One region of the Lysinibacillus sp. GJ-1 genome, then DNA from elsewhere that is predicted to be linked to it. Evidence: a T-box and tRNA genes for the amino acid it is inferred to sense, from the RefSeq annotation. Region 1 holds a T-box; the other holds one or more tRNA genes.
What was found. A T-box is a leader RNA that pairs with one kind of tRNA and senses whether it is charged. The one in region 1 lies ahead of trpS (tryptophan--tRNA ligase), so its partner is inferred to be a tRNA-Trp.
Positions count from the first base shown of each region.

Region 2: it encodes a tRNA-Trp, which carries the amino acid that the T-box ahead of trpS (tryptophan--tRNA ligase) is inferred to sense. The anticodon was not compared.

Region 1 covers NZ_CP088912.1:705,772-720,926, reverse strand. Annotated here, with positions in the region: gene LO754_RS03245 (competence protein CoiA family protein) at 1-246, opposite strand, end outside; gene mecA (adaptor protein MecA) at 435-1,103, opposite strand; gene spxA (transcriptional regulator SpxA) at 1,536-1,931, opposite strand; T-box leader at 2,482-2,713, shown strand; gene trpS (tryptophan--tRNA ligase) at 2,779-3,768, shown strand; gene LO754_RS03225 (hypothetical protein) at 3,784-4,092, shown strand; gene LO754_RS03220 (YuzI family membrane protein) at 4,076-4,306, opposite strand; gene fabF (beta-ketoacyl-ACP synthase II) at 4,404-5,645, opposite strand; gene LO754_RS03210 (beta-ketoacyl-ACP synthase III) at 5,676-6,614, opposite strand; gene LO754_RS03205 (YjzD family protein) at 6,994-7,188, shown strand; gene LO754_RS03200 (ATP-dependent Clp protease ATP-binding subunit) at 7,243-9,369, opposite strand; gene LO754_RS03195 (Crp/Fnr family transcriptional regulator) at 9,626-10,321, shown strand; gene LO754_RS03190 (metal-sulfur cluster assembly factor) at 10,514-10,822, opposite strand; gene LO754_RS03185 (serine aminopeptidase domain-containing protein) at 10,876-11,640, opposite strand; gene LO754_RS03180 (Cof-type HAD-IIB family hydrolase) at 11,765-12,574, shown strand; gene LO754_RS03175 (DegV family protein) at 12,814-13,671, shown strand; gene LO754_RS03170 (alpha-amylase family glycosyl hydrolase) at 13,776-15,155, opposite strand, start outside.
Region 2 covers NZ_CP088912.1:214,978-230,132, reverse strand. Annotated here, with positions in the region: gene LO754_RS01100 (nitric oxide synthase oxygenase) at 14-1,060, opposite strand; tRNA gene LO754_RS01095 (tRNA-Glu) at 1,284-1,348, opposite strand; tRNA gene LO754_RS01090 (tRNA-Asn) at 1,353-1,429, opposite strand; tRNA gene LO754_RS01085 (tRNA-Ile) at 1,441-1,514, opposite strand; tRNA gene LO754_RS01080 (tRNA-Gly) at 1,517-1,590, opposite strand; tRNA gene LO754_RS01075 (tRNA-Phe) at 1,599-1,671, opposite strand; tRNA gene LO754_RS01070 (tRNA-Ser) at 1,678-1,769, opposite strand; tRNA gene LO754_RS01065 (tRNA-Pro) at 1,875-1,951, opposite strand; tRNA gene LO754_RS01060 (tRNA-Arg) at 1,961-2,037, opposite strand; tRNA gene LO754_RS01055 (tRNA-Leu) at 2,051-2,139, opposite strand; tRNA gene LO754_RS01050 (tRNA-Gly) at 2,145-2,219, opposite strand; tRNA gene LO754_RS01045 (tRNA-Leu) at 2,271-2,352, opposite strand; tRNA gene LO754_RS01040 (tRNA-Lys) at 2,361-2,433, opposite strand; tRNA gene LO754_RS01035 (tRNA-Gln) at 2,449-2,523, opposite strand; tRNA gene LO754_RS01030 (tRNA-His) at 2,535-2,610, opposite strand; tRNA gene LO754_RS01025 (tRNA-Trp) at 2,647-2,720, opposite strand; tRNA gene LO754_RS01020 (tRNA-Tyr) at 2,735-2,818, opposite strand; tRNA gene LO754_RS01015 (tRNA-Thr) at 2,825-2,900, opposite strand; tRNA gene LO754_RS01010 (tRNA-Asp) at 2,912-2,984, opposite strand; tRNA gene LO754_RS01005 (tRNA-Met) at 2,996-3,070, opposite strand; tRNA gene LO754_RS01000 (tRNA-Val) at 3,097-3,172, opposite strand; rRNA gene rrf (5S ribosomal RNA) at 3,186-3,301, opposite strand; rRNA gene LO754_RS00990 (23S ribosomal RNA) at 3,368-6,288, opposite strand; rRNA gene LO754_RS00985 (16S ribosomal RNA) at 6,596-8,137, opposite strand; gene LO754_RS00980 (SLC13 family permease) at 8,856-10,712, opposite strand; gene hutI (imidazolonepropionase) at 10,858-12,126, opposite strand; gene hutU (urocanate hydratase) at 12,123-13,793, opposite strand; gene LO754_RS00965 (YjiH family protein) at 13,809-15,137, opposite strand.

The DNA.
Region 1 (15,155 bases):
CAACCATTCAAATAATTGAATTTTCCCTTGTAAATGGAGCTCTGATTCCCCTTCCGCAAATCGATGATGACAATTGTTAGTAATATGTGCAAAATGCGGGATATTCAGCTTACCAATTTTTAATTGTACAGGCTGTTGACACTGTGGACAAAAAAATTGTAATTGCTGGCGAAATTGTCGTAAAGCTTGTCTTGAATGTTGATAGGAAATAAATAATTGCTGTTTGTCTGTATAGGCAATAAGCATGTTATCCTTCTCCTTTTTGCCTCATTGTAGTAAAAGTTTTTCTATACGCCAACTAATGATGTGCTTTTCTTTGAAATTTGAGTTATCTTTAGCTCCTTTATCTGAAAACGTAAAAAAAGACTGTAGTCCTACTCATTTTGAGTGTGTCTACAGTCTGAAAGCCTCTGATAATCAGAAGCATGAAGATGTTAACTAAAATATTTTCGTACAGTTTCAAAGCAATCGTATTCCATAATTTTTTCGCCATATTCCTCAAGGCGATGAATTGTGAAATTAGAAGGGCTTAAAAACTCTTTAATAATCGCGTTTTTATCATGACGATTTAAATCATCGTCTGCATTCGCAAAGTCTACTACAAGATAGTAACTACCTTCATATTTGAATAATGAGGAATCCACTAAGTCATCTGTCATCCGTTTTGCAACGGGGATTAACTCATCAATATCTTTAAATTTATAAACATAAATGTCTGTATCCATAAATAACTCTGATTCATCCATGTCACCAAATTGAGTTAATTGACTAAGTAGATCCTCTCCAACTTCGTCAAATGGGGCAAACATACTTTTTTGTTCATCAAAATGTGAATGACCATCTAATGTTTCACCGTCTTTTAAAATATGTGCACGTGTGACAATGATTTCTAAGCCTACTTCTGACGCATTGATATGAATCCAAATCGGACCTTCTACATCAAAATAATCTTCAGTGTTCACTTCATCAATCATATCCCAAAAAAGTTGTTCACCCTTTGCTCGGTTGTACCAAATTTCTTCACGACTATAGCCGCGATCCTCTATATCATTGTACGTAATAAAGAGCTTGAGTGTATTCTCATTTACACGTTCGATGTCCACTAGACCTCATCTCCCTTCACTGTCATTTGTCGAAAAACAGTATTATTTCATTAGTATGCTTTGATTCATTGTTTTTAACCTTCATACTCCTTTGTTTTTCAACCTTTGACCACACCACAGAAAATCATCGAGCAACCGTAATCGTAATTTTTTTGGTCACAGTTGTCTCTAATTCTATTGTATGCTGTTCTTTCATAAAATGAAAAGGATATACACCGTTTCAAAGAAGATATTTGAATAATTGAAATTGTAGTAAACTATTTGTATTAAATCAAGTTTAACATACTTTTACGGAAATATATGACTTTTACCTATTAAATATTAGTTTTGAATGAAGGTTTTTACATAAGTAAAACATAAAAAAATAGATGTCACAACATGCTTTTGCATTTGTAACACCTACTACATCATTCTATGCAGTCTAAGTGGGTTTTAGTTCACCATACGCTGTGCTTCTTGTAATTGATAAGCTCTAACCTTACGCGGTAAAAATCGTCGAATTTCATCTTCGTTATAGCCTACTTGCAGTCTTTTCTCATCTAAAATTATTGGTCGGCGTAATAATCCAGGATATTCTTGAATTAATTCATATAAGCGTTGTAAAGGTAAGCTCTCAACATCTACATTCAATTTTTGGAATATCTTAGAACGAGTAGAAATAATTTCGTCTGTTCCATCCTCCGTCATTCGTAAAATCTCTTTGATTTCACTAATGCTTAACGGTTCAGAAAAAATATTACGTTCTGTATAAGGAATTTCATGCTCCTCTAACCATGCTTTTGCTTTACGACAAGACGTACAACTTGGTGATGTAAATAAAGTAACTATCATACTGACACATCCTTTCTATTTGTATTCGTTATCTATAAACCAATTTCTTAAATTAGAATTAATGTAATGTAAATCTACAGTTCCATTATACAGCACTCTGCTGTATTTGAATATAGTTCCAAGGAAAAAAAGAATACAGGATATATGACTTTGTTACAAAATATTCTGTCTATTAATACTACCTTAATGTATTCAATTAAGTATTCACTTTCTTGGTATGTCCAATGAACTAATAATAATATTCCCAGTAACAAGTCATTTTAAACATGAATTTCTCGAAACTAGTTGTTCTCAATTAAAAAACACAAACGAGAATAATGTCATGTAGACGTGTACAATTAAGACGTACTTTAGATAATATTGGTTTCCTTTTTTTACAACACAAAAAAATTCAGTCATAAGACTGAATTTACAGGCTTGCATTTAACTAAGTCTTTATACTATAATTTTGTGCAACAAGAGAAGCGCATTTGCGCCAGTCTGGATGGTCAACAGTTTTTTGATTGTTGTTCTCGAAAAGACACTCTCTACACATTAAATAGTGTAGTTAAAAACGCTGACGAAGAGTAGTACATTTGCAATATACATGTATAGAGAGTCTGTGGTTGCTGGAAACAGACCATGTATGCATTTGGAATGGACTTCCGAGTTAGCTTTGTGAACGTTCAAGTCTTCACTTGACCCCATTAGCAAAGCTCGTCCCTTCACGTTACGAAGCAAAGTGGCCTTTTAAGGCAAGCAGGGTGGTACCGCGGATTCGAACATCATTCGTCCCTTCATTAGTTTATTCTAATGAGGACGCATGATGTTTTTTTATTTTTCGAACCCCGAGGAGGAACTAATTATGACAACTATTTTTTCAGGCGTACAGCCAACAGGTATTGTAACATTAGGCAATTATCTTGGTGCATTCAAGCAATTCCCAGCACTACAGCATGAAGGGAATGCTATTTACTGTATCGTTGACCAACATGCCATTACTGTTGCGCAAGATCCAAAAGAGTTACGTCAAAACATCCGTAATTTAGCGGCTACTTATATTGCGACTGGAATTGACCCTCAAAAGTCAACGTTATTCATTCAATCTGAAGTACCAGCTCATGCACAAGCGGGATGGATGCTACAATGTGTCGCTTCTATTGGTGAACTAGAGCGTATGACACAGTTTAAAGATAAATCACATGGTAAAGAAACTGTTTCAGCAGCTCTTTTAACCTATCCACCATTAATGGCGGCTGATATTTTATTATATAACACGAATATTGTTCCTGTAGGGGATGATCAAAAACAGCATATTGAGCTAACACGTGACCTTGCAGAGCGCTTTAACAAACGTTATGGTGAAGTGTTAACGATTCCTGAAATCCAATTACCAAAAGCTGGAGCTCGTATTAAATCATTACAAGAACCTACAAAAAAAATGAGCAAATCTGATCCAAATACAAAAGCAACGATTAAACTTTTAGATACAGCAAAAGATATCGAGAAAAAAATCAAATCTGCTGTCACTGACTCTGATGGTATTGTGGCATTTGATGTTGAAAATAAACCAGGTGTTTCAAACTTACTAACGATTGAATCCGCTATTTCAGGTGTAGCAATTGAAGATTTGGTGAAAAAGTATGAAGGCATCGGGTACGGTGGCTTCAAACAAGGTGTCGCTTCAGCAGTAATCGACCACCTAACACCAATCCAAGAAAGATTTTATAACCTTGTAGAGTCATCTGAACTGGACATTATTTTAGATGAAGGTGCAGAAAAAGCAAATGCTATTGCAAGCGCAACTTTAAAGCGTATGGAACAAGCAATGGGCTTAGGCTGCACAAACCGCTAAGAAAGGAATTAACATATGCTCTGTGAACATTGTCATCAAACAATCAAAACCCTTCTATTAGAAGGTGACTTTGGTGCAGATCCATTATGGTGTGGCCATTGTCACGCCAATTTAGAATTAGAGCAACTGCCTTTAGACGAGTCCCTATTAACGGAGCTGACAACATGGATGTGTAACTTCGGCGAATGGATTGACCTTGAAACAGATTCATTTATTGATGGTATGGATACTTTAGCGAAAAGCCATGATGTACAAGGTGAAGACTTGGCCAAAAAAGTAGCAGAAGCATTCGCCATGCCTGTGATATTCAAGCCTTATCTTTAAGATTCGCTGTTTTATCGAAACCAAAGTCGAGCACAACACTACAAAGAACAATACAAGCTCCAATGGCGATATAAAACTCAGTTGTGTGCATGATAAATTTTAAGACTACTGACCAAGAATAACCAAGTGTCCGATAGTTCAAATATAAAATTAAATTGCCGATAGAAAGTATCATTAAGCCATAGCTCATTAAAAATATAAAAAGACGAAACAAATAAACGGCATCCTTTCTATTTCTTCTTACTTTCTTTTCTATTCGCTAACTTTAAAAAAAAGACGTCAGCCTTGTAAATTAGGCTGACGTTTTTTCATTATTCCTCTATTTTTTTGAATAATAGACTTGCGTTATGACCACCAAAACCAAGAGAATTACTCATTGCATATTCAATGTTCGCCTTACGCGCTTCATTTGGTACATAATCTAAATCGCACTCAGGGTCTGGCTCTGTTAGGTTAATTGTTGGAGGTAAAATGCCCTCTTTCAATGCTAGTGCTGTAAAAATCGCTTCAACACCACCAGCAGCACCTAATAAGTGACCTGTCATCGATTTAGTAGAACTCATTGCTAATTTATAAGCATGTTCACCAAAGGCAGTTTTTACAGCTTGTGTTTCAAATAAATCGTTGTACGGTGTACTTGTTCCGTGTGCATTAATGTAGCCTACTTGTGAAGGGTCTACGCCACCATCTTGTAATGCTTGCGTCATTGCACGTGCAGCACCTTCACCTTCTGGAGCTGGTGCAGTAATATGATGCGCATCGCCAGTTGAACCGTAGCCAAGAACTTCAGCATAAATTTTTGCGCCACGCGCTTTTGCATGTTCATATTCTTCTAAAATAACAATTCCGGCACCTTCACCAATAATAAAGCCGTCACGGTTTTTATCAAATGGTCGAGAAGCTGTTTGAGGATCCGTATTTAAAGATAATGCTGTATTTGCACAGAAGCCTGCCACTGCCATCGTCACGATTGGTGATTCGGCTCCACCAGAAATCATCACATCTGCATCTCCACGCTCAATTACTTTAAATGCATCACCGATTGAGTTCGTACCTGATGCACAAGCTGTTACTGAACAAGAGTTGATTCCTTTCGCACCAAAGTGAATAGATACTTGACCTGAAGCCATATCTGGAATCATCATTGGAATAAAGAATGGACTAACACGACGTGCGCCACGCTCTTGGAATGTTAGAAATTGTTGTTCATATGTTTCCATACCACCGATACCAGAGCCAATCCATACACCTGCACGCGGTGCTAACTCTTCATCGATTGTAAGCTGTGCATCTTCCATCGCCATAATTGACGCAGCTAGTGCATAGTGCGTGAAACGATCCATTTTACGAGCTTCTTTACGTTCAATATACTTTTCAATATCAAAGTCTTTTACTTCAGCCGCGATTTTTGCAGCGAATAGGTCTTTATTTAAGCGTGTTAATTCACCAACGCCTGATTTACCAGCTTTAATGTTTGCCCATGTTTCTTCGATGCTATTACCTAGTGGTGTTACTGCGCCAATTCCTGTAATTACTACTCGTCGTTTACTCATTGTCTTACTCCTCTCAAGCAATTATCGTTTTTATTTTCCCCATCTTAATGCAACTGCACCCCATGTTAAGCCACCGCCAAAACCGACAAGTACTAATAGATCATCATCTTTTATCTTACCTGCTTCAAGCTCTTCTACTAAAGAAATACCTATAGAAGCAGCCGATGTATTGCCATATTTGTGAATCGTTTTTGACATTTTTTCCGCTGGTAATGCTAAACGTTCACGTGCCGATTCCATAATTCGAATATTCGCTTGATGCGGAATTAAAAAATCAACTTCTTCTTTTGTTAAACCTGCTTTATCTAATACATTTACTGCTGATTCACCCATTTGGCGTACAGCAAACTTAAATACTTCGCGACCGTTCATCGCAATTGTATCCTGTTGCGTTAAATATAGATGTTTGCCGCCTGTACCGTCTGCCCCAAGCTCAAATGATAAAATCCCTCTACCTTCTGATACTGGGACAACAATGGCAGCACTAGCACCATCACCAAATAAAACAGCCGTATTACGATCTTCCCAATTAATGACTTTTGACAGCTTTTCAACACCTACTACTAAGACATATTTATAAGCATTTGATTCTACAAATTGTTTTGCTGTCACTAAGCTATATATAAATCCTGCACAAGCCGCTGCTTGGTCCATTGCTGCTGCATTTACCGCACCAATTTGCTCTTGAACCATACATGCTACACTAGGAAATGTTTGATCTTGCGTTACAGTTGCTACAAGTATTAATCCTATTTCTTCAGGCGTAATACCTGCTTTGGCTATAGCATCTTTCGCAGCAGCTACTGCTAAATCTGAAGTTTCTTGATTATCTGCAGCAAAATGACGTTCTTCAATTCCAGTACGAGTTCGAATCCATTCATCCGACGTATCCATAATTTTTTCTAAGTCAAAATTCGTCACGACCTTTTCAGGAACGTATCTGCCTAAACCTATAATACCTGCGTTCATATAGCAACCCCTCTGCTTTCTTACTATCAATTATTAGTAACTGGTCATAATTATAACTCATAATTAAGGAATGGTGCAAGATGATTTAAAATTAGTATAGCAAATGCTTGTACTTCACATAGCTTTCGATAGTTCAATTCACGTTTTCGTTGGTGACACTTCTGTTCTGTACAGCAGGGACTTTGTGAATCGCTGGTAAAACTGTGCAAATCGCTACGAACACTTTACGTTGCGCGACTCTACTACTTTGTTGTGACAAAATTGCCATAAATCACAAAACACAATACATCACTTTTTGATAAAAGGTTCTTTTTTTTTCGACTTATGTTATGATATGATAATGTATATGTAATAAAATAGTTCGGTTGAGGTGAAATTAATGCAATATATCGTAACGTTCATATGGTCATTCTTACTAGTTTCCATGTTAAACTACGTAGTAAGTGCTGTAATCGGAGTACCATTTGATTTCCAAACTGGTGCGATTCTTTCAGTTGTATTCTCTGTACTAATTTTTGTTATTGGCGCAATCATTCCAAACGAGCCAACTCCAGAAGCTGCAGACCATCATTAATCAAATTATAAAAAACCTGTCTCGCCCAGTGCGAGACAGGTTTTTTTCTATTTATTATTTTTCCACTACACACTGACCATCACGCATTTTAATATGCAAAGTTTCTCCAGGCAGTACTTCACCACGTAATAACTCCTTGGCAACCGCTGTTTCAATATAACGTTGCACAAATCGTTTTAACGGACGAGCCCCAAACTGTGGATCTGCACCTTGCTCGACAACCCAATCTATGACGTCTTGTGCGACATCTAACGTAATTTCCTGTTCAGCTACACGTTTTACAAGCTGCTCAACATATTTCCAAGCAATCGCTGTAAAATGTTCTTCTGATAACGCATGGAACAGAATAATATCATCCATTCGGTTTAATAACTCTGGTTTAAAGTGTTGACGTAGTGCTGCCATCACTAAATCTTCTACTGCCGGATCATCTTTTTGTGCCTCCATTAAATAGCTAGAACCAATATTAGATGTTAAAATAACAACGGTATTTGTAAAGTTAACCATTCGTCCTTGACTATCTGTAATGCGACCATCATCTAAAATTTGCAATAATATGTTCGCTACATCTGGATGCGCCTTTTCAATTTCATCGAGTAAAACGACAGAATATGGATTACGGCGAACAGCTTCTGTTAATTGACCGCCTTCTTCATAGCCAATATAGCCTGGAGGTGCACCTACGAGACGTGATACACTATGTTTCTCCATATATTCACTCATATCAATACGAATAAAATGCTCCTCTGAATCAAATAGCTGTGCAGCAAGTGCTTTAGCTAGCTCTGTTTTACCAACACCCGTTGGCCCTAGGAATAAGAAGCTACCAATTGGACGATGTGGGTCTTTAATGCCTGCTCTTGCACGCCAAACCGCTTCTGTAACAAGTTGAACAGCATTATCTTGCCCTACCACCCGTTCATGTAACGTATCTTTTAAACGCAATAATTTCTCACGTTCCCCTTCAACTAACTTTGTAACAGGGATACCTGTCCAACGAGATACAATAGAAGCAATCTCTTCCGAAGTCACTTCTTCACGTAAAATACGTGTCTCACTACCGTTTTCTAATTGCTTTTCCATTTCTTGAATTTCTTTTTCAAGTGCAGGAATTTTCCCATGTCGTAATTCCGCTGCTTTATTTAAATCATATTTACTTTCCGCTTCGTCTAAATCACGGCGGTACTTATCTAGTGACTCACGTTTTTTCTGGATACCTTGCAGTGTTTCTTTCTCTGCTTCCCATTGTTGACGCATGCCTTCGGATGAACTTTTAAGCTTTGTTAACTCTTCTTGTAATTGTTCAAGGCGTTTTTTACTCGCCTCGTCCTTTTCCTTACGCAATGCTTGTTCTTCAATTTCTAACTGCATAATACGACGAGTCACCGCATCTAGCTCTTGTGGCATCGAATCAATTTCTGTTCGAATCATCGCACATGCCTCATCGATTAAATCAATCGCTTTATCTGGTAAAAAACGTTCCGTAATATAGCGATTTGAAAGCTCAGCAGCAGCTACAATTGCTCGGTCATGAATGCGCACTGCATGATGTAGTTCAAAACGTTCTTTTAAACCACGTAAAATCGAAACGGTATCTTCAATAGATGGTTCACGTACAAGCACTTGTTGGAAGCGACGTTCTAAAGCAGGATCTTTTTCAATATACATACGATATTCGTCTAATGTAGTCGCTCCTATACAATGAAGTTCACCACGTGCAAGCATTGGCTTTAACATATTACCTGCATCCATTGCACCATCCGTTTTACCCGCACCAACAATTGTATGAATTTCATCGATAAATAAAATAATGCGCCCTTCAGATTCTTTCACTTCTTTTAGCACACCTTTTAATCGTTCTTCAAATTGCCCACGATAACTTGCACCAGCTATTAATGCACTCATATCCAGCTCATATAGCACGCACTCTTTTAAACCTTCTGGCACATCACCTTTAACAATACGTTGTGCCAAGCCTTCTACGATGGCTGTTTTACCAACCCCAGGTTCACCAATTAACACAGGGTTATTTTTTGTTTTACGTGTTAAAATTCGAATGACATTACGAATTTCTTCATCACGCCCAATGACGGGATCCATTTTGCCGTTTTTTACTTCTTCGACTAAGTTACGACCAAATTGCTCTAATGGTTTTTTATCATCTGTTTGTTGAAATTGCATAATAGCACTCCTCTTCCCTTTTCATATTTTTATCCTAATTTTGCTTTATGAAAGTTTGACCTTTTTTGACTAACTTTATTTTACAACAATCGACAAAGCCAAGCAAAAAAAAAGCTCAAAAATTTTACACTGGCCAATGGGAAATTACGCTATAATAGTGGTATGTTTCGTTGTTTTAGTATATCGAAATGATTATCATCATCCTTTTGTAATACAGGTAATTTTTATTACAAAAAGAAAGAGATGTGTTTGATATATGGTACTAAAGGATAGTACACAAGAGAAAATAAAGGCTCTTTTTCAAAATAATGGCGTTTTCATCAAAGTGAATAAGGATAGTAAAATTTTCTTAGAAGGAGAACGTGCTAAAGAAATATATTATATTAAAACAGGCGCTATTTCGATTAGTCAGGAAACCGAGAGCGGCAAAGAATTAACCGTTCGAATTTGCGGTCCTGATAGTATAATTGGCGAGGGTTCATTATTTTGTAACCTCACGTATTTTTCGATGACGGCAAAAGTTTTAGAATCTTCCACGTTATATGTTTTAAGTCGTAAATCATTAGAGCACCTATTAGTTGAGCAACCGCAATTAATGGTAGAGTATATGAAGTGGTTGCAAACAGAAAATTTAAAATACCAAAGTCGTCTACGCGATTTAGTATTAAACGGTAAAAAAGGTGCTTTATTTTCAACGCTTATTCGCCTTTCGAATACGTACGGTCAGCCATTAGAAGATGGGTCAATTTTTATTGATTTTCCATTAACAAACTCTGAGATTGCGAACTTGTGTGCAACAAGTAGAGAAATGATTAACCGTATGTTGAACGATTTAAAAAAGCATCATATTCTATCCTTCGAAAAAGGCTATATTACGATTATAGATTTGCAATATTTAAAAGATGAAATTGCTTGTGAAAATTGTCCATTGCAAATTTGCCGTATTGATTGATTTAACAATTAGCCTTTTATTGCATCTTGGTTTTTTCTTCATATATTCACAGGGGGCTTGAACTAATTCCCTTCAGAATGCCCGTGTATATCCGACATTCCGCCTGTTAACAAAAAATGAAGGAAGCTAAATATAAAATCCCCGCTTACAGTTATGTGCAAGCAGGGATTTTTTATTCACTAGAAGAAACCACTAACGAACGCCTAACGCCATTTTCGCATAGCGAGACATCTTATCTTTTGACCAAGGTGGATTCCATACAATATTGACATTTGTACTTTTCACTTCTGGTAGTTCACTTAAAGCTGTATTCACTTGATCAACAATCACTGGTCCCATTGGGCATCCCATTGAAGTCAGTGTCATTGTAACGGTCGCTAAACCTTCGTCATCTAACTCTACATCATATACTAAACCTAAGTTGACGATATCAATACCAAGCTCAGGGTCAATTACATTTTCTAATGCACTTAGCATGCTGTCTTTCATATCTTGATCCATTTGTATTTCTCCTTCCAACATAGTGTTAACTTAATCATAGCAGATGCTTCTTATTATGCCAAATGCTGTGCAAGCCATTCCGTTGCTGCTAGCATACCATCACGTGTCACGGCATGACCAGCATGTTTATCTGCAATAAATTTTAAATTGCTCGGATTTTCTTCATAATATGCACGTAATGAACAATAAAAATCATACGTATCCTGAAATGGTACGGTTTTATCTTGCTCACCATGCCAAAAGAACACAGGTCGTCCAGCAAACTGTTCCGGTGTTAAACTAATATCATACGTTGCGAGAAGTGCGTTTGTTTTTTGTACTTCTTGTTCTGACATCGGCCACTTTACACCACTTTTAGCCAATTGCTGTAATTGATAGGCTCCTAGTTTAATAAAAGTTGGACTACCCATACATATTGCCGCAGTTTGTATCCAATCATAAAGCTTTAAACAGCCAGATGTAACGATGGCTCCCATTGAAGTACCGGCTACACCAATTTTATCGCTAGCTACAAGTTGCTTATTCTTTAATTCTTTATATAATTGTTTTACTTCATGAATAGAATTTAAGACAATGTCCCAAAAATGTAAATTCATTTGAGTCTCTGTTAATCCTTCACTACGTGCACCATGGAATTTTGCATCTGGTAGTAGGACACGCACCCCTTTATTTACCAACTGATAAGCATAATGTAAATTATGTTCTTTTGCACTCATAAAGCCATGTAAGAAAATAACTACTGGGGTTTTTTCATTCATATTGTCTGTATATATATGTAACAAAGGAATCTGTCCCCATATTTCAGTCTTTACAAACATTCTTGTCACTCCCAACTTTTGTCTGACATTTTTATGTTAGCAAACTTTTTTCAATGTGACAAAATTTTGACGAACGGATAACAAAGCGATACTATTCAAACATATAGGAAAGGGGCAACAAGCTATGAAACAGCATTTAATCGTTTTAGATTTAGACGGTACGTTATTAACGGACCAACAACAAATTTCTTCAAAAACTAAAAAAACATTATTGCAGGCTAAGGAACAAGGGCATCAAGTTATGATTGCCACAGGTCGTCCATATCGTGCAAGTGACATCTACTATCATGAGCTTGGTTTAACAACACCGATTGTTAATTTTAATGGAGCCTATGTCCACCACCCTAAAAATGCTGCTTGGCAAACCATGCATACACCGATTGATTTAAGCGTTGTAAAAGAAGTGGTTGGTTCGGTCAATCACTATGAGTATGAAAATATAATTGCTGAAGTGAAGGACGACATCTATGTGCACACGGAGGATGATCGGATTTTAAATATTTTTAACATGGGCAATCCCAAAATTACATTGGGTGATATTTCGACAAATCTATTAGTCAATCCAACGAGTCTACTAATTCAAGCAAACGAGGTAAATTCTATGATTATTCGCGACCATTTACAAGCTGTCCATGCTGAAGTGATTGAACATCGTCGTTGGGGTGCTCCACTTCACATTATTGAAATTGTTCGCCGTGGCTTAAATAAAGCAGTGGGTATTTCACATGTAGCGAAAGATTTAGGTATTCCACGTGAACGTATTATCGCTTTTGGCGATGAGGACAATGATCTAGAAATGATTGATTATGCAGGTATTGGAGTCGCTATGGGGAATGGAATCCCTAGCTTAAAAAACATTGCCAACGAAATTACAACAACAAATAATGAAGATGGCATTGCTAAAATACTTATTGAACGCTTAAAATTATCATAGTTAAAGTATCATTTCCAGTTATTCAAACTTTATTCTGTAGAAGCTTTTCATCTCTAATGCTTGTAAAATTTGATTTTTATTTGTACACTTGAATGCTTATACGTCTAGTAAATAAAGTTATAGCTTTTGGCAAGCTTCTAGATTTAGAAAAGCGAATCTAATGCTATTATTGTAAATCATGACGAAATAGAATAATACCAGCATGTCTAGTAAATACAGTTTTTTAGGAGGTCAAGATGATGAAAATTTTTACTGATAGTGGCTGTGATTTACCAAAGTCATACTACGAAGAGAATGATGTCATTCTACTTCCGCTACGTGTACAAGTAAATAACCATGAATATGATGATGTCTTGTCGATTGATTCGAAAGAAGTTTATGATGCTATTCGCCAAGGGGCTCATCCAAAAACATCGCAAGTTTCACCAGAGCTCTTTCTGCAACAGTTCGAAAGCTTAGCAAAAAGCGGAGAGCCAGGTATCTACATCGCCTTTTCATCTGAATTATCAGGTACGTATAGTACAGCTTTAATGATTCGCAACCAAGTACTTGAACAATATCCAACATTACAGCTCGCAATAGTCGATTCGAAATGTGCCTCATTAGGCTATGGCTTAGTCGTTGAAGAAGCTGTGCAACTTCGAAAAGCAGGTACTTCGCTTGATGAAATCGAAACAAAAATACAATTACTCGCTTCACAGATGGAGCACCTGTTTACAGTGGAAGATTTAGATTACCTTGCAAAAGGAGGTCGTGTTTCGAAAGCGAGTGCCTTTCTTGGTGGACTACTTAGCATAAAGCCTATTTTGAACGTAGAGGACGGTAAACTCGTACCGATTGAAAAATCACGTGGTCGTAAAAAAGCCATTGCGCGTATGTTGGATTTAATGCAAGAGCGTGGTGGCAATTTTGCAGATAAAATTGTCGGAATTAGCCATAGTGATGACTTGGCTTTTGCTAACGAAGTAAAAGCATCCATACAAGAAAGATTTGCACCAAAAGCAGTCCAAATGACAATGATTGGCTCTGTTATCGGCTCCCATGTTGGGCCTAGTACAATTGCAATTTTCTTTACGAATAAAAGTTATCAAGCGTAGTGTGAAGCTGGTAGAAGTCTACTTAGACAAATCGCCATTGCAGGCAACTACGCGCACAGCAAAAAAGTGTTAGATTGATTGCAATCAATCTAACACTTTTTCAATTAGTTATTTTCACTGGCAGCGTCTTGTTGTTGACGACGTTTTTTTCCACGTTTAATAATAATAATAACGAAGCCAATAAATACAACATAGACCAATCCAAGCGCAACCATGTAAGGAACATTTAGCCCCTCATCATCCTTCACTTGATAAATTTCTACGATTTCACGGTCTAGTATTACTGGATAAACATTTTTTTCATTAATTCGCACCTTTTCTTCTTGTAAAATACCGTTTAGCATTTTACCCTCACCAATTTGATCTGGTGTTAAATCGACACGTTGTGTTTTTCCTGTATTGTTCACCATAATAATCCATTGCTCTTCATCGGATTTTCTCGTAAACACAAGTAAACCATTGTCATTTGTAATAACTTCGAAATCACCTTTTCGTAATGTCGCTGATTGGTTACGTAATGACTGTACGTTTTTAATATAGTCAATTAACTCTTCATCTGTTTTGAAATTGTATAATTGATGCGTGTCAGGTTTCTCTTCCCCATTCATGGCAATTTCGGTACCATACTGAACAACTGGAATACCAGGCAGCATAAATAACGCACCCATCGCCATTTTCAATCGTGTTGGTGGGAACATATTTTCAGAAGCAGAATCAAATGTAAAGCGATATGTTTGTAATGAATCAATCATAATTTGCGTTGGCTTTTCACCAGCAAGAGGCTCCATTAGCTTTGAAGAGTCCTGATCTACATTTTTGAAAATATTACGGTAAATCTCTGCTGTAGCTGGTGAGAAGGATGCATCAAAATTCGCATCACTTTCTTCATTCGAAATCACATATAACGATTTGTTGGTACTTTTTAACGCCTTAATCATGTCATTAATAAATGCTGTGTCAGCATCCGCAATATTCGTTAAACGTAAGCCACCCACATCATATGTAGAAACAAATTCTGTTGCTGATTCGATTAAAGCAGCTTGAACATCTTTATTCGTTAAATCCCACTGAATGTGCCCATTATTTGTTGAGGCAATCCAGTTTTGCTTTGCTGCATCTTTTGCCCACTCATGATTAGGACTTACATTATTTAAAGGAAAGTCCACCATCATTGACATATTTTTTTCTTTATATGCCTTCACCACACTTTGGAATTCTTCTGCTGTTCCAAAATGCTCTTCGATTGTACTATAGCTCGTTGGCATAGAACCATCGTATACTTCTGTGTCAAAAATTGTCCCAATGGATACGATTGTATAGCCCATTTCGCCAATAAATTTTAGTTTATCTAGTAGACCGGTGAAGTCGCCACCTGCAAATTTCGTTGGGTCTTGCGTATTTGTATCATAATCGTTAGTGCCTGAGCCATTAAAGAAACGGTCAACGAGTAAATCAAAAATGCTTTCTTCAGCAATCGTTCTTTT
Region 2 (15,155 bases), 490 kb from region 1:
TGCCTCTTCATCATTAGTATGGGGGTTTTTGGTAAAAATAATTAGGTGTATGATAGACATTTACATACGGCTTATGGAAAATATGTGTCGTTGCAGGCGACAATGGTGGAATCAACCAAGTCCAGTTGCCTGTTAAATCGCGCCCTGCCTTGTGCTCTGCTTCTTCAAATAGCTTAAATTGCTGTGCTGCGGTATGATGATCAACAATACTTACGCCATCTTCTTTAAAGGAATGAAGAACAGCAATATTTAATTCTACTAGCGCACGATCACGCCAAAGAGATGCTTGCTTTGTTGTATCAAGATTAAAAATTTCTGCTATCTTCGGTAACATATCATAACGATCATGATCAGCTAAATTCCGTGCTCCAATTTCTGTCCCCATATACCAGCCATTAAAGGGGGCTGCCTGAAAGTCAATACCCGCCATTTGAAAGCGCATGCTCGATATAATTGGCACCGCATACCACTTCATTCCTAGTTCTTCTACCTTAGGATGTTCAGGGTGACGAATCACAACCTCTAATACATCACCACTTGGGATTGGAAACCATTGCGGTTTTCGGCTATCTACTTGAATCACGAGTGGTAGCACATCAAATGCTGTTCTTGCTCCCTGCCAGCCAAGTGACTCGCACACTTTTGTAAATGGCACCGAATGGGAATCACCAATAATCCCTGCTTCTGTTTCATAACCTGCATAACGTATAAGCTGGTGATTCCATATTTTTACTCTATCAGAGGCAAATACCGTTATAGTCGGACGAATCTTACCGCCATTTGTTGCATATCGAATATGGTGAAGTAATTTCTCAAAAATAGCATGCTCATCTAAAACCTCACGAGCATCCTCAACATGAAGTGATTGCCAAAATAATCTCCCAATACATTTATTACTATTACGCCATGCTACTCTTGCGCCAAAAGTAAGCTCTTCCGTTGTAGGAATATATGCTCCCTCTGTGACAACTTGCTGTAATCTATTTGTAAGCCATTGTTCTGACTCATTTTGTTCCAATTGATAAAGTGCTAAAAAACGTTGTACCTCTTGTAAATTCATATCGTTTTCCTCCATCTATCCCCATATTAGATGAACAGCATACAATTCACCACGAAAAAATCCGTAAGAAAACATACATCTTTTATATATGAAATACTTTGTTCAAATTTAAAACGGCAAATTAAAAGTTAGATGATTTACACAATACTTAATGCCTTAATGACAATAATTAAATGCTTAAAAAACAAAAAAAAGCATGTAGCAAAATTTGCTACATGCTTGATGACCTACGGGATTCGAACCCGTGTTACCGCCGTGAAAGGGCGGTGTCTTAACCGCTTGACCAAGGTAGTGGCTCCGAAGGCAGGACTCGAACCTGCGACAACCTGATTAACAGTCAGGTGCTACTACCAACTGAGCTACTTCGGAATAATTTTAAAATGGTATAAATGGACTCGAACCATCGACCTCACGCTTATCAGGCGTGCGCTCTAACCAGCTGAGCTATAGACCTCTTGGAGCGGGTGATGAGAATCGAACTCACGACATCAGCTTGGAAGGCTGAGGTTTTACCATTAAACTACACCCGCAAAAATGATGGGTCAGGACGGAATCGAACCGCCGACACTTAGAGCTTCAATCTAATGCTCTACCAACTGAGCTACTGACCCGGAAAATGGAGGAGGTAGAGGGATTCGAACCCCGCGCGGTGTTACCCGCCTGTCGGTTTTCAAGACCGATCCCTTCAGCCAGACTTGGGTATACCTCCGGAATAAAACAATTATGGTGGAGCCTAGCGGGATCGAACCGCTGACCTCCTGCGTGCAAGGCAGGCGCTCTCCCAGCTGAGCTAAGGCCCTATTTGTTAAAAAGATGGTCGGAATGACAGGATTCGAACCTACGACCCCTTGGTCCCAAACCAAGTGCTCTACCAAGCTGAGCTACATTCCGTTCATTTATTGGCGCGCCCGGCAGGAGTCGAACCCACAACCTTCTGATCCGTAGTCAGACGCTCTATCCAATTGAGCTACGGGCGCTAAATATTAAAAATGGTGCCGAGGGCCGGAATCGAACCGGCACGGTAGTCACCTACCGCAGGATTTTAAGTCCTGTGCGTCTGCCAGTTCCGCCACCCCGGCACATTTGGAGCGGAAGACGAGGTTCGAACTCGCGACCCCCACCTTGGCAAGGTGGTGTTCTACCACTGAACTACTTCCGCATGTGCATAAGATTATTTATCCTGGCAATTATAAATTTAAAATATAGATGATGCGGGTGAAGGGAGTCGAACCCCCACGCCTTGCGGCGCTAGATCCTAAGTCTAGTGCGTCTGCCAATTCCGCCACACCCGCAAATATGATGAGCCATGAAGGACTCGAACCTTCGACCCTCTGATTAAAAGTCAGATGCTCTACCAACTGAGCTAATGGCTCATATTAAGAAATAAATGGCTGGGGTACTAGGATTCGAACCTAGGCATGACGGAATCAAAATCCGTTGCCTTACCGCTTGGCTATACCCCAATATTTTATTATGGGGCGACTGATGGGAATCGAACCCACGAATGTCGGAACCACAATCCGATGCGTTAACCACTTCGCCACAACCGCCATATGTAATATAACAGTAGTCTAACCTAAAAAATTTGGCAGGGGCAGTAGGAATCGAACCCACACCAAAGGTTTTGGAGACCTCTATTCTACCGTTGAACTATGCCCCTATTGAATAAAGAGCTGGTGGAGGGGGACGGATTCGAACCGCCGAACCCTAAGGAGCGGATTTACAGTCCGCCGCGTTTAGCCACTTCGCTACCCCTCCAAGGGATGGTGCCGGCGATAGGAGTCGAACCCACGACCTACTGATTACAAGTCAGTTGCTCTACCAACTGAGCTACACCGGCACAAATAAGGACGGTCCCGACCGGGATCGAACCGGCGATCTCCTGCGTGACAGGCAGGCATGTTAACCGCTACACCACGGGACCTTAATTTTATTTGGTTGCGGAGACAGGATTTGAACCTGTGACCTTCGGGTTATGAGCCCGACGAGCTACCACTGCTCCACCCCGCGATAATAGTACTTTCATAATAAATAAATGGTGGAGGATGACGGGCTCGAACCGCCGACCCTCTGCTTGTAAGGCAGATGCTCTCCCAGCTGAGCTAATCCTCCACATAAAAAATAAGCGAAGCGACGTCCTACTCTCACAGGGGGAAGCCCCCAACTACCATCGGCGCTAAAGAGCTTAACTTCCGTGTTCGGTATGGGAACGGGTGTGACCTCTTTGCCATCATCACTTCACTTATTCAGTTGAAAGAACTCGTTCTCTCAAAACTGGATAAACGTTCATTGAATGTTTCAAACTTTTTGGTTAAGTCCTCGATCGATTAGTATTCGTCAGCTCCATGTGTCACCACACTTCCACCTCGAACCTATCTACCTCATCGTCTTTGAGGGATCTTACTTACTTGCGTAATGGGAAATCTCATCTTGAGGGGGCTTCATGCTTAGATGCTTTCAGCACTTATCCCGTCCACACATAGCTACCCAGCGATGCCTTTGGCAAGACAACTGGTACACCAGCGGTGTGTCCATCCCGGTCCTCTCGTACTAAGGACAGCTCCTCTCAAATTTCCTACGCCCACGACGGATAGGGACCGAACTGTCTCACGACGTTCTGAACCCAGCTCGCGTACCGCTTTAATGGGCGAACAGCCCAACCCTTGGGACCGACTACAGCCCCAGGATGCGATGAGCCGACATCGAGGTGCCAAACCTCCCCGTCGATGTGGACTCTTGGGGAGATAAGCCTGTTATCCCCGGGGTAGCTTTTATCCGTTGAGCGATGGTACTTCCATGCGGAACCACCGGATCACTAAGCCCGTCTTTCGACCCTGCTCGACTTGTAGGTCTCGCAGTCAAGCTCCCTTGTGCCTTTACACTCTACGAATGATTTCCAACCATTCTGAGGGAACCTTTGGGCGCCTCCGTTACCTTTTAGGAGGCGACCGCCCCAGTCAAACTGTCCGCCTGACACTGTCTCCTGCCCCGCTAAGGGGCATGGGTTAGAATTTCAATACAACCAGGGTAGTATCCCACCGACGCCTCCTTCGAAGCTGGCGCTCCGAGATCTCTGGCTCCTACCTATCCTGTACAAGTTGTACCAAAATTCAATATCAGGCTACAGTAAAGCTCCACGGGGTCTTTCCGTCCTGTCGCGGGTAACCTGCATCTTCACAGGTACTATAATTTCACCGAGTCTCTCGTTGAGACAGTGCCCAGATCGTTACGCCTTTCGTGCGGGTCGGAACTTACCCGACAAGGAATTTCGCTACCTTAGGACCGTTATAGTTACGGCCGCCGTTTACTGGGGCTTCAATTCGCAGCTTCGCTTGCGCTAACCACTCCTCTTAACCTTCCAGCACCGGGCAGGCGTCAGCCCCTATACGTCACCTTACGGTTTTGCAGAGACCTGTGTTTTTGCTAAACAGTCGCCTGCCTATTCACTGCGGCTCTCATGCGCTTGCACGCTCAAGAGCACCCCTTCTCCCGAAGTTACGGGGTCATTTTGCCGAGTTCCTTAACGAGAGTTCTCTCGCACACCTTAGGATTCTCTCCTCGACTACCTGTGTCGGTTTGCGGTACGGGCACCTCTCACCTCGATAGAGGCTTTTCTTGGCAGTGTGAAATCAGGAACTTCGTCCATACGGACTCGCCATCACAGCTCAACGTTACAGTGTGCGGATTTGCCTACACACACGCCTTACTGCTTGGACGCGCACAACCAACGGCGCGCTTACCCTATCCTACTGCGTCCCCCCATTTCTCAAACGGTGAGGAGGTGGTACAGGAATATCAACCTGTTGTCCATCGCCTACGCCTATCGGCCTCGGCTTAGGTCCCGACTAACCCTGAGCGGACGAGCCTTCCTCAGGAAACCTTAGTCATACGGTGGACGGGATTCTCACCCGTCTTTCGCTACTCATACCGGCATTCTCACTTCTAAGCGCTCCACCAGTCCTTCCGGTCTGACTTCAACGCACTTAGAACGCTCTCCTACCACTGACATCGTAGATGTCAATCCACAGCTTCGGTGAATCGTTTAGCCCCGATACATTTTCGGCGCAGCGTCACTCGACCAGTGAGCTATTACGCACTCTTTAAATGATGGCTGCTTCTAAGCCAACATCCTGGTTGTCTGTGCAACGCCACATCCTTTTCCACTTAACGATTACTTTGGGACCTTAGCTGGTGGTCTGGGCTGTTTCCCTTTTGACTACGGATCTTATCACTCGCAGTCTGACTCCCGTGTATAAATATCTGGCATTCGGAGTTTGTCTGAATTCGGTAAACCGGGATACCCCTAGTCCAAACAGTGCTCTACCTCCAGTATTCTCATCACGAGGCTAGCCCTAAAGCTATTTCGGAGAGAACCAGCTATCTCCAAGTTCGATTGGAATTTCTCCGCTACCCACACCTCATCCCCGCACTTTTCAACGTGCGTGGGTTCGGCCTCCAGTAAGTGTTACCTCACCTTCACCCTGGACATGGGTAGATCACCTGGTTTCGGGTCTACGACCACGTACTAATTCGCCCTATTCAGACTCGCTTTCGCTGCGGCTCCGCCTTCTAAAGCTTAACCTCGCACGTAATCGTAACTCGCCGGTTCATTCTACAAAAGGCACGCTATCACCCATTAACGGGCTCTAACTACTTGTAGGCACACGGTTTCAGGATCTCTTTCACTCCCCTTCCGGGGTGCTTTTCACCTTTCCCTCACGGTACTGGTTCACTATCGGTCACTAGGTAGTATTTAGCCTTGGGAGATGGTCCTCCCGGATTCCGACGGAATTTCACGTGTTCCGCCGTACTCAGGATCCACTCTGGAGGGAACGAACTTTCGACTACAGGGCTTTTACCTGCTCTGGCGGACCTTTCCAAGTCGCTTCATCTAACTCATTCCTTTGTAACTCCGTATAGAGTGTCCTACAACCCCAAGAGGCAAGCCTCTTGGTTTGGGCTCTTCCCGTTTCGCTCGCCGCTACTCAGGGAATCGATTTTTCTTTCTCTTCCTCCAGGTACTTAGATGTTTCAGTTCCCTGGGTCTGCCTTCAAGACGCTATGTATTCACGTCAAGATACTACGCGATTAAACGTAGTGGGTTCCCCCATTCGGAAATCTCCGGATCAAAGCTCACTTACAGCTCCCCGAAGCATATCGGTGTTAGTGCCGTCCTTCTTCGGCTCCTAGTGCCAAGGCATTCGCCGTGCGCCCTTAATAACTTAACCTATCGGCTTCCAATCCACTGCGCATTTCGTTGTCAGCTTCTCTCGTTCAATCAGTCACGTACGTAAGTACGCTCCTTCATTCACTCGTTCGCTTCCTAGAACTGCTTGTGTCTTGAAACCCTATTTAGTTATTAAGCCTAAAAAACTTAATTAAAAAATAAATGTGTTTGTTACAATTTCAATGTCGTTTTATCCAGTTTTCAAAGAACAAATTTTGAAGTGTTTCATTCAGAAGAATGAACCTTCAAAACTGAACGCAAAACGTAATCTTACAAACCCAAGGTTTGTATTCCGAAAATATCCTTAGAAAGGAGGTGATCCAGCCGCACCTTCCGATACGGCTACCTTGTTACGACTTCACCCCAATCATCTATCCCACCTTCGGCGGCTGGCTCCAAAAGGTTACCTCACCGACTTCGGGTGTTACAAACTCTCGTGGTGTGACGGGCGGTGTGTACAAGGCCGGGAACGTATTCACCGCGGCATGCTGATCCGCGATTACTAGCGATTCCGGCTTCATGTAGGCGAGTTGCAGCCTACAATCCGAACTGAGAACGACTTTATCGGATTAGCTCCCTCTCGCGAGTTGGCAACCGTTTGTATCGTCCATTGTAGCACGTGTGTAGCCCAGGTCATAAGGGGCATGATGATTTGACGTCATCCCCACCTTCCTCCGGTTTGTCACCGGCAGTCACCTTAGAGTGCCCAACTAAATGATGGCAACTAAGATCAAGGGTTGCGCTCGTTGCGGGACTTAACCCAACATCTCACGACACGAGCTGACGACAACCATGCACCACCTGTCACCGTTGTCCCCGAAGGGAAAACCATATCTCTACAGTGGTCAACGGGATGTCAAGACCTGGTAAGGTTCTTCGCGTTGCTTCGAATTAAACCACATGCTCCACCGCTTGTGCCCGTCAATTCCTTTGAGTTTCAGTCTTGCGACCGTACTCCCCAGGCGGAGTGCTTAATGCGTTAGCTGCAGCACTAAGGGGCGGAAACCCCCTAACACTTAGCACTCATCGTTTACGGCGTGGACTACCAGGGTATCTAATCCTGTTTGCTCCCCACGCTTTCGCGCCTCAGTGTCAGTTACAGACCAGATAGTCGCCTTCGCCACTGGTGTTCCTCCAAATCTCTACGCATTTCACCGCTACACTTGGAATTCCACTATCCTCTTCTGCACTCAAGTCTCCCAGTTTCCAATGACCCTCCACGGTTGAGCCGTGGGCTTTCACATCAGACTTAAGAAACCACCTGCGCGCGCTTTACGCCCAATAATTCCGGACAACGCTTGCCACCTACGTATTACCGCGGCTGCTGGCACGTAGTTAGCCGTGGCTTTCTAATAAGGTACCGTCAAGGTACAGCCAGTTACTACTGTACTTGTTCTTCCCTTACAACAGAGTTTTACGAACCGAAATCCTTCTTCACTCACGCGGCGTTGCTCCATCAGGCTTTCGCCCATTGTGGAAGATTCCCTACTGCTGCCTCCCGTAGGAGTCTGGTAGTGTCTCAGTCCCAGTGTGGTGATCACCCTCTCAGGTCGGCTACGCATCGTTGCCTTGGTGAGCCGTTACCTCACCAACTAGCTAATGCGCCGCGGTCATCCTATAGCGACAGCGAGATGCCGTCTTTCAGTATTGTCCCATGAGGGACAAAAGATTATTCGGTATTAGCCCCGGTTTCCCGGAGTTATCCCAAACTATAGGGTAGGTTGCCCACGTGTTACTCACCCGTCCGCCGCTAACGTCAAAGGAGCAAGCTCCTTCTCTGTTCGCTCGACTTGCATGTATTAGGCACGCCGCCAGCGTTCGTCCTGAGCCAGGATCAAACTCTCCATAAAAGAAATTTGATTAGCTCAAATTGTTTTGCTGGCATCAATTTTGATGTCCAAAATTTTGTTTTGTTCACTAACGAAGTTAGCTAGTAAAAACTATATTGATTACGTTTTGCTTGTTCAGTTTTCAAGGTTCATTTTGTCACCGTTTGTTTTTAGCGACTTTTATATAATAACATTTTCTTTTTTTATTGTCAACAAGTTTTTTTAAAACTTTTTATCTTCTTTCAGAAGCGACAACTTTTATATCGTACTATTTACAAACATTCTTGTCAACACTTTTTTGTAATGTTTTTAAGAAGTTTGTGTTATTAATGTTACGTCGTCTTAGCGACAAGTAATAATTTATCATGATTCTATAACCTTTGCAAGTGTTTTTTCTATAAAAATATCAAATTATATTAAATACCTTTATATAATTATACTTTATAAATTAGAAAATCGAAAACCTTCCTATATATATGCCCAATTTTTTTATTGTCCTATTAATTCTACTTTCTTTTTAAAACGCGCATCTTTCTTTACTCGAATGCCTAGCTTTACATAAAGGATTATTCCTAAAATAAATAAGTTCTTATATAAAACAAACCTCATCCCTCTTTCTCGTTTTCATTATACAAATTTCTATTTGCTTTAAATCTAATGCCATTGCTTTTCGCTTTCCACTGTAGCTTAACTAACACTACAGTGGAAAACAGCAAGAAACTAAACAAAAATACAAATTCTAAAATGGAAAGAAAAATGGCACTGCAAGCATCATCACAATAAACATAATAACTTGTAAAGGTACGCCAATCTTTACAAAATCCATAAATTTATAGCCACCAGCAGTCATAACTAACGCATTAGTAGGTGAGGCAATTGGCGTGGCAAACGCCATACTTGCTGCTACCGCTACACCAATCATAAAGGTTGTAGGATTTGCATCCATTGCAATCGCTGCGTTCATAGCAATGGGTGCAAACAAAACAGCGGTTGCGGTATTACTAATAAATTGACCAAAAATAACTGTCAGTACATAAATACCTATCAATACCCCGTAAGGACCGTATTTACCAAGAACATCAATGATGCCGTTGGATAAAATAACCATGCCCCCTGTTTTCTCTAATGCTGTAGCCATCGGAAGCATTGCCGCAACGAGTACAATACTTTCAAAATTCATATTGTTATACGCATCTTCCATATTCCGCAAACAGCCAGTTATAATCATCAATACTGCCCCAACCATAACGGAAATAACAGCAGGGAATACTTCAAAAGCCATGAGCCCAATCATTAAAAGCATAATCGCACCAGCTATTCCTGCTTTACCAGTTGCCGCTGCAACACTCGCATGCTCTTTCGGTTGACCGACAACAACAACGTCCTGTGTCTCTCGAGCAAGCACTAATATTTCATCCCATGCGCCTTGTACTAAGATGGCATCTCCAAATTTCAACTTATGCGTCACCATATCTTGAAGCTTATAGCTACCTCTATGGTTAATGCCAATAATATTGAGATTATACTTTTCTCGGAATCCTAGTGAACTGACCGTCTCATTAATAAAACTTGAATTTGGCGTTAATAGCACTTCCGCAATACCAAGATGCTTTGTTACCAACTCATCCGCTTCATTCTCAGTCAATTCTTGCATCACTAAACCGTAATCTGCAGTTAAATTACCAATCGCCCCTTCCTCACCTTGTACATAGAGCTCATCTAAAGCATGGATTACACTCGTTGGGCCTGCCATTTCTTGATAGGTCATCGGGAGTAAATTGATTCCATCTTGTGATTTACGGTGAATTTTCATCATACAAAGTCCATATTTTGCGGGAAGCTTTAATTCTGCCAGTGATGTTCCTATAATTGTAGAATCCTCAGGTACAAACACCTTAAATAATCGATTGTTTAAATCATATTGCTTCATAATTTTCTTTGGCGAGAGCTTATAGCCAGTAGATGTTTGCGTTCTTTTTTTATCATTTGGTAACAGAATATTACGCACAAGCACCAAATATAAAATACCGACAATCATCCCAACTAGGCTAATAGGCGTCACCTCAAAAAACCCAAGCTTCGGATAGCCTTGATCGACTAAAAGCTGGCTGACAATTAAATTGGGCGGGGAAGCAATTAATGTCATTAAGCCCGATAAACTAGCGACATAAGATAGTGGTAATAAAAACTTTGAAGGACTTTCCTTCATACTAATCGCGATGCTGACAACAATCGGCATCATCAAAGCAACTGTACCCGTATTACTCATAAAAGCACCTACAGAGCCTACAATAATGAGCAATAGGATAAATAACTTGAGCTCGCTATTACCTGACCATTTCAATAATAGTTGTCCAGCCATTGCTGCAAGACCCGTACGCAAAATACCAGCACCAACTACAAAAAGGCCAGCAATCATTAGCACAACCGAATTTGAAAAGCCTGCCAAAGCCTCTGCTGGCGTTAAAATATTAGCGATAACAAATGCGAGAAGAGAGACAATAGCAACAAAATCTGCACGCACTCGATTCGTCATAAATACAATAATCGTCATTCCTAAAATAAGAAATGTTAATGTTAGCTGCACGCAAAGCATTCCTTTCTAACTATAGTAACAACTACATTCTATACGAAAAAAAGCATAAATAACGGAATTCTCCCTATTTATGCTTTTTCTGTAATATTTAATTGGTAAATCTATGCACAACTGAGATTAATCGTTCACCAAAACTCTTTATTTATTACAAAAGAATACCATGACGCACTACAACTTGCCCTTTTTTAATTACCGTATCGGTATGATTCATGCCGTAAAAGTATTGTAGCTGTTTGTAATTGGCAACATCCAATATAATAACATCCGCTTGTTTACCCGCTTCTAGCGTACCAATCTGGTGGCCTCTGTTCAATGCATGCGCGGCATTAATGGTCGTAGCAGTGATTACTTCCTCTAATGTCAACCCCATATGCATACAAGCTAAATTCATTATAAATGGCAAACTCATTGTCGGCGAAGAGCCCGGGTTAAAGTCTGTTGAGATGGCTACTGGCACTCCTTCATCAATCATTAACCTGCCTCTAGCAAACGGTGCGCGTAAGAAGAAGGCAGTGCCAGGTAGCAAGACGGCAATCGTTCCTGCTTCAGCCATATTTTGAATACCTTCATCCGAAGCAACTAACAAATGCTCTGCCGAGATAGCTCCCACATCAGCGGCTAATTCCGCACCGTTATACGGCTCTATTTCATCAGCATGAATTTTCGGTGTTAGTCCAAGCGCTTTACCCGCCTCTAAAATGCGTCTAGATTGCGCTGGTGTAAATACGCCTTTTTCACAAAACACATCATTGAATTCTGCAAGCTCTAATGCCGAAACTTTTGGCAGCATATCATTAATAATAACGTCGACAAATTCATCTTCTCGTCCTTTAAAATCGCGTGGAACCGCATGTGCGCCCATAAAGGTACTGATGACATCTACCACATGTGTGTCCTGTAGCTTTTTAGCTACTTCCAGTTGTTTCTTTTCCGTTTCCCAATCCAGACCGTAACCTGACTTCGCTTCCACAGTAGTCACACCATGCTTTAAAAAAACATCTAAATGGTGCATCGTTTTTTCATATAACGCTTCAAAACTTGTTTCTCGTGTGCGCTTTGTTGTAGCATGAATGCCTCCACCTGCATTCATAATGTCCATATAAGTGGAACCGTTAAGTCGCATATTAAATTCCTGCTCACGTGTACCGCCATGCACTAAATGTGTATGGCAATCCACAAGACCTGGCATGACAATCTTTCCAGATGCATCTATAACCTCTGCTTCCTCCACTAAATGAGGGAAATCTATAACTAACTGCTCGTAAGCCCCGACAGCGACAACCTGACTTCCCGCTACGAGCACACTTCCCTTTTCTACAACGGCAATCTCTCGCATTTGTTCTTTTATTCGAGGCTCTTGTAAAGCGCTTTTCAAAGTAATGACTTCATTTGCATTTTTAATTAAAAGGGTCATTTCACATCATCCTTTAACATTGGCATATGGACACCCTTATTCTTTGCTGTATTGATAGCAATGTCATAACCTGCATCTGCATGCCGAACAATGCCCATTCCAGGGTCTGAAATCAACACGCGCGCTATTTTCTCAGCCGCTAGTGTTGATCCATCAGCAACTAACACTTGACCTGCATGCTGTGAATAGCCCATTCCTACACCGCCACCATGGTGAACACTTACCCAGCTAGCTCCACTCGCTGTGTTAACAAGTGCGTTTAAAATCGGCCTATCGGATACTGCATCTGACCCATCCAACATTCCTTCTGTTTCACGGTTGGGAGAAGCCACCGAGCCAGAGTCTAAATGATCCCGTCCGAAAACAATTGGTGCAGACAACTCGCCATTTGCCACCATTTCATTTACCTTCAATGCAAAGCGATGGCGATCACCATACCCTAACCAGCAAATACGTGCAGGTAGTCCCTGCCATTTCACCATTTTTTGCGCCATATCAATCCAATTGACAAGACCTTCATCTTCAGCAAACATTTCTTTCGCTAAAGCATCTGTTTTATAAATATCTTCCGGATTACCAGAAAGTGCTGCCCAACGGAACGGCCTCTTACCTTCACAAAACAATGGACGAATATACGCTGGTACAAAGCCTGGGAAGTCAAAAGCATTTGTCACACCCATCTCTTTTGCGTAAGCACGAATATTATTACCGTAATCAAATACTTCAGCACCCGCCTGTTGAAATTCAAGCATTGTACGAACATGCTCTGCCATCGTTTCTTTCGCCTTATGCTCATACGTTTTGACATCATTTTTCCGTAACGCTAACGCTTCTTCAAACGTCATACCATTCGGTACATAGCCATTGATAGGGTCATGCGCAGATGTTTGGTCTGTCACAAAATCTGGAATGATACCTCGGTTTAACAATTCACGGTTAACATCTGCACAGTTGCCAACTAGCCCAATTGACGCTGGCTCCCGTTGAGCACGGAGTTGATTGACTAATGCCACCGCTTCATCTACTGTCTCAACAAGATAATCACAGTAGCCTTCTTTTATTTTTCGTTCAATACGAGCACGTTCCACTTCCACTACTAAAATGACTGCCCCTGCCATTTTCCCAGCTAAAGGCTGTGCACCACTCATACCACCCATACCACCAGTAAGAATGAATTTCCCGCGTAAGTCCGCACTACCAAACACTTTCTTTCCAGCCTCTACAAACGATAAATATGTGCCTTGTAAAATACCTTGAGCACCAATATATATCCAACTACCAGCAGTCATTTGACCGTACATCATTAAATCACGGTCCTCTAGCTCATAGAAATGCTCCCAATTGGACCATGCAGGCACTAAGTTTGAATTGGCGATTAAAACGCGTGGTGCATGTTCATGCGTACGGAAGACAGCTACTGGCTTACCCGATTGAATAAGCAATGTTTCATCATTCTCTAATTCTTTTAAAGAAGCAATGATTTGTTCATAGCTTTGCCAATTTCGCGCCGCTTTTCCTATTCCTCCATACACAATAAGCTCATCAGGATTTTCTGCAACTTCAGGATCTAGATTATTCATCAGCATGCGCATCGCCGCTTCCTGTGTCCAACCTTTACATGTTATTTCATTCCCTCTTGGTGCACGAATATTAGTTTTATATACCATTAAAAACACGCTCCTTTAAAATAGTAAAAATGCTATTGGTGTTACAATAATTAAAGATAAGACGACACGCTCAAACCAAATCAGCAAGATTTCACGCAATGTCAATGGAATTTCTGATGATAAGATCAGTGGAATCACAGCAGAAAAGAATAATATTGAAGAAATAGATACGACAGACACAATAAATTTCGTTATCAATGTTGCTTGTGTGACAACAAGTGCTGGTAAAAACACTTCCGCCAACGATAAAGACAATGCTTTCGCTGTTAAAAATGGTTCTGGAACTTGTAATACATATGTAAAAGGAACAAAAATATACGCAAGCCAATCAAAAACAGGCGTATATGTTGCGAGTACAAGCCCTAGAAGACCAATTGATAAAATAGAAGGCATAACAGCCATTGCCATCACAAGGCCATCCTTTAAATTCATCCATAAAATTTTTGCTAACGGCGGATTTTGCTCAACCGCCACCATCGCTTGACGCCACGCTTCTTTAAAACGATTTTGCATTACTATTTTTTCTGGCATCGGTGTCGAGCCTGCAAAGTATTCATCCTTCATTGAACGCAGTGGATACATACGTGCTGTTATTGCCGTAACTAGAAATGTCACAACGAGCGATACCCAAAAAAATGTATTCCAATGTGGCATAATATCGAGCGTGCTTGCAATGACAACCATAAATGTGGCAGATACAGTTGAAAAGCCTGTTGCAATAATTGCGGCCTCCTTCGCTGTATAACGACCTTCCATATAGACACGGTTCGTTAAAAGTAACCCGACTGAATAACTGCCAACAAATGAGGCTACTGCATCTACTGCCGAACGGCCAGGCGTCTTAAAAATAGGTTGCATAAAACGCTGTGTTAAAACACCAATAAATTCAAGTAACCCAAAGCTAACAAGAATAGCTAAAAATAAAGAGCCTATTGGAATAAGTACCCCTACTGGCTTAATTAGTTTCTCCATTAAGTAAGGGCTTATATTTTCATTGGCAAGCCATGCAGGAGCAACATTAAAAATTAGCAAAACCCCAGCTACCATTCCACCCACTTTAAAAATTGACAACAACATATCGATTGACGACTTTTTCCACCTATAAGAAATAAATGGATAGATTGCTCCTCCAACAAGCATCATAACCACATAAACAGTGACAAGCGAGGGTGCTTCTGTACGAATATAATTCACAATATGATCGATTAGAATTGTGTTTTTTCCATGCCATTCAAACGAAATGAAAAAGCTGAATATTCCGACTAAGCTACAGATAACCATTTTTATAATTGAGGAAACTCTAAATGACGAGTCGTGCCTCAACGCCTGTTGCTTATAATCCATCGCCGTCCTCCTTGCTTA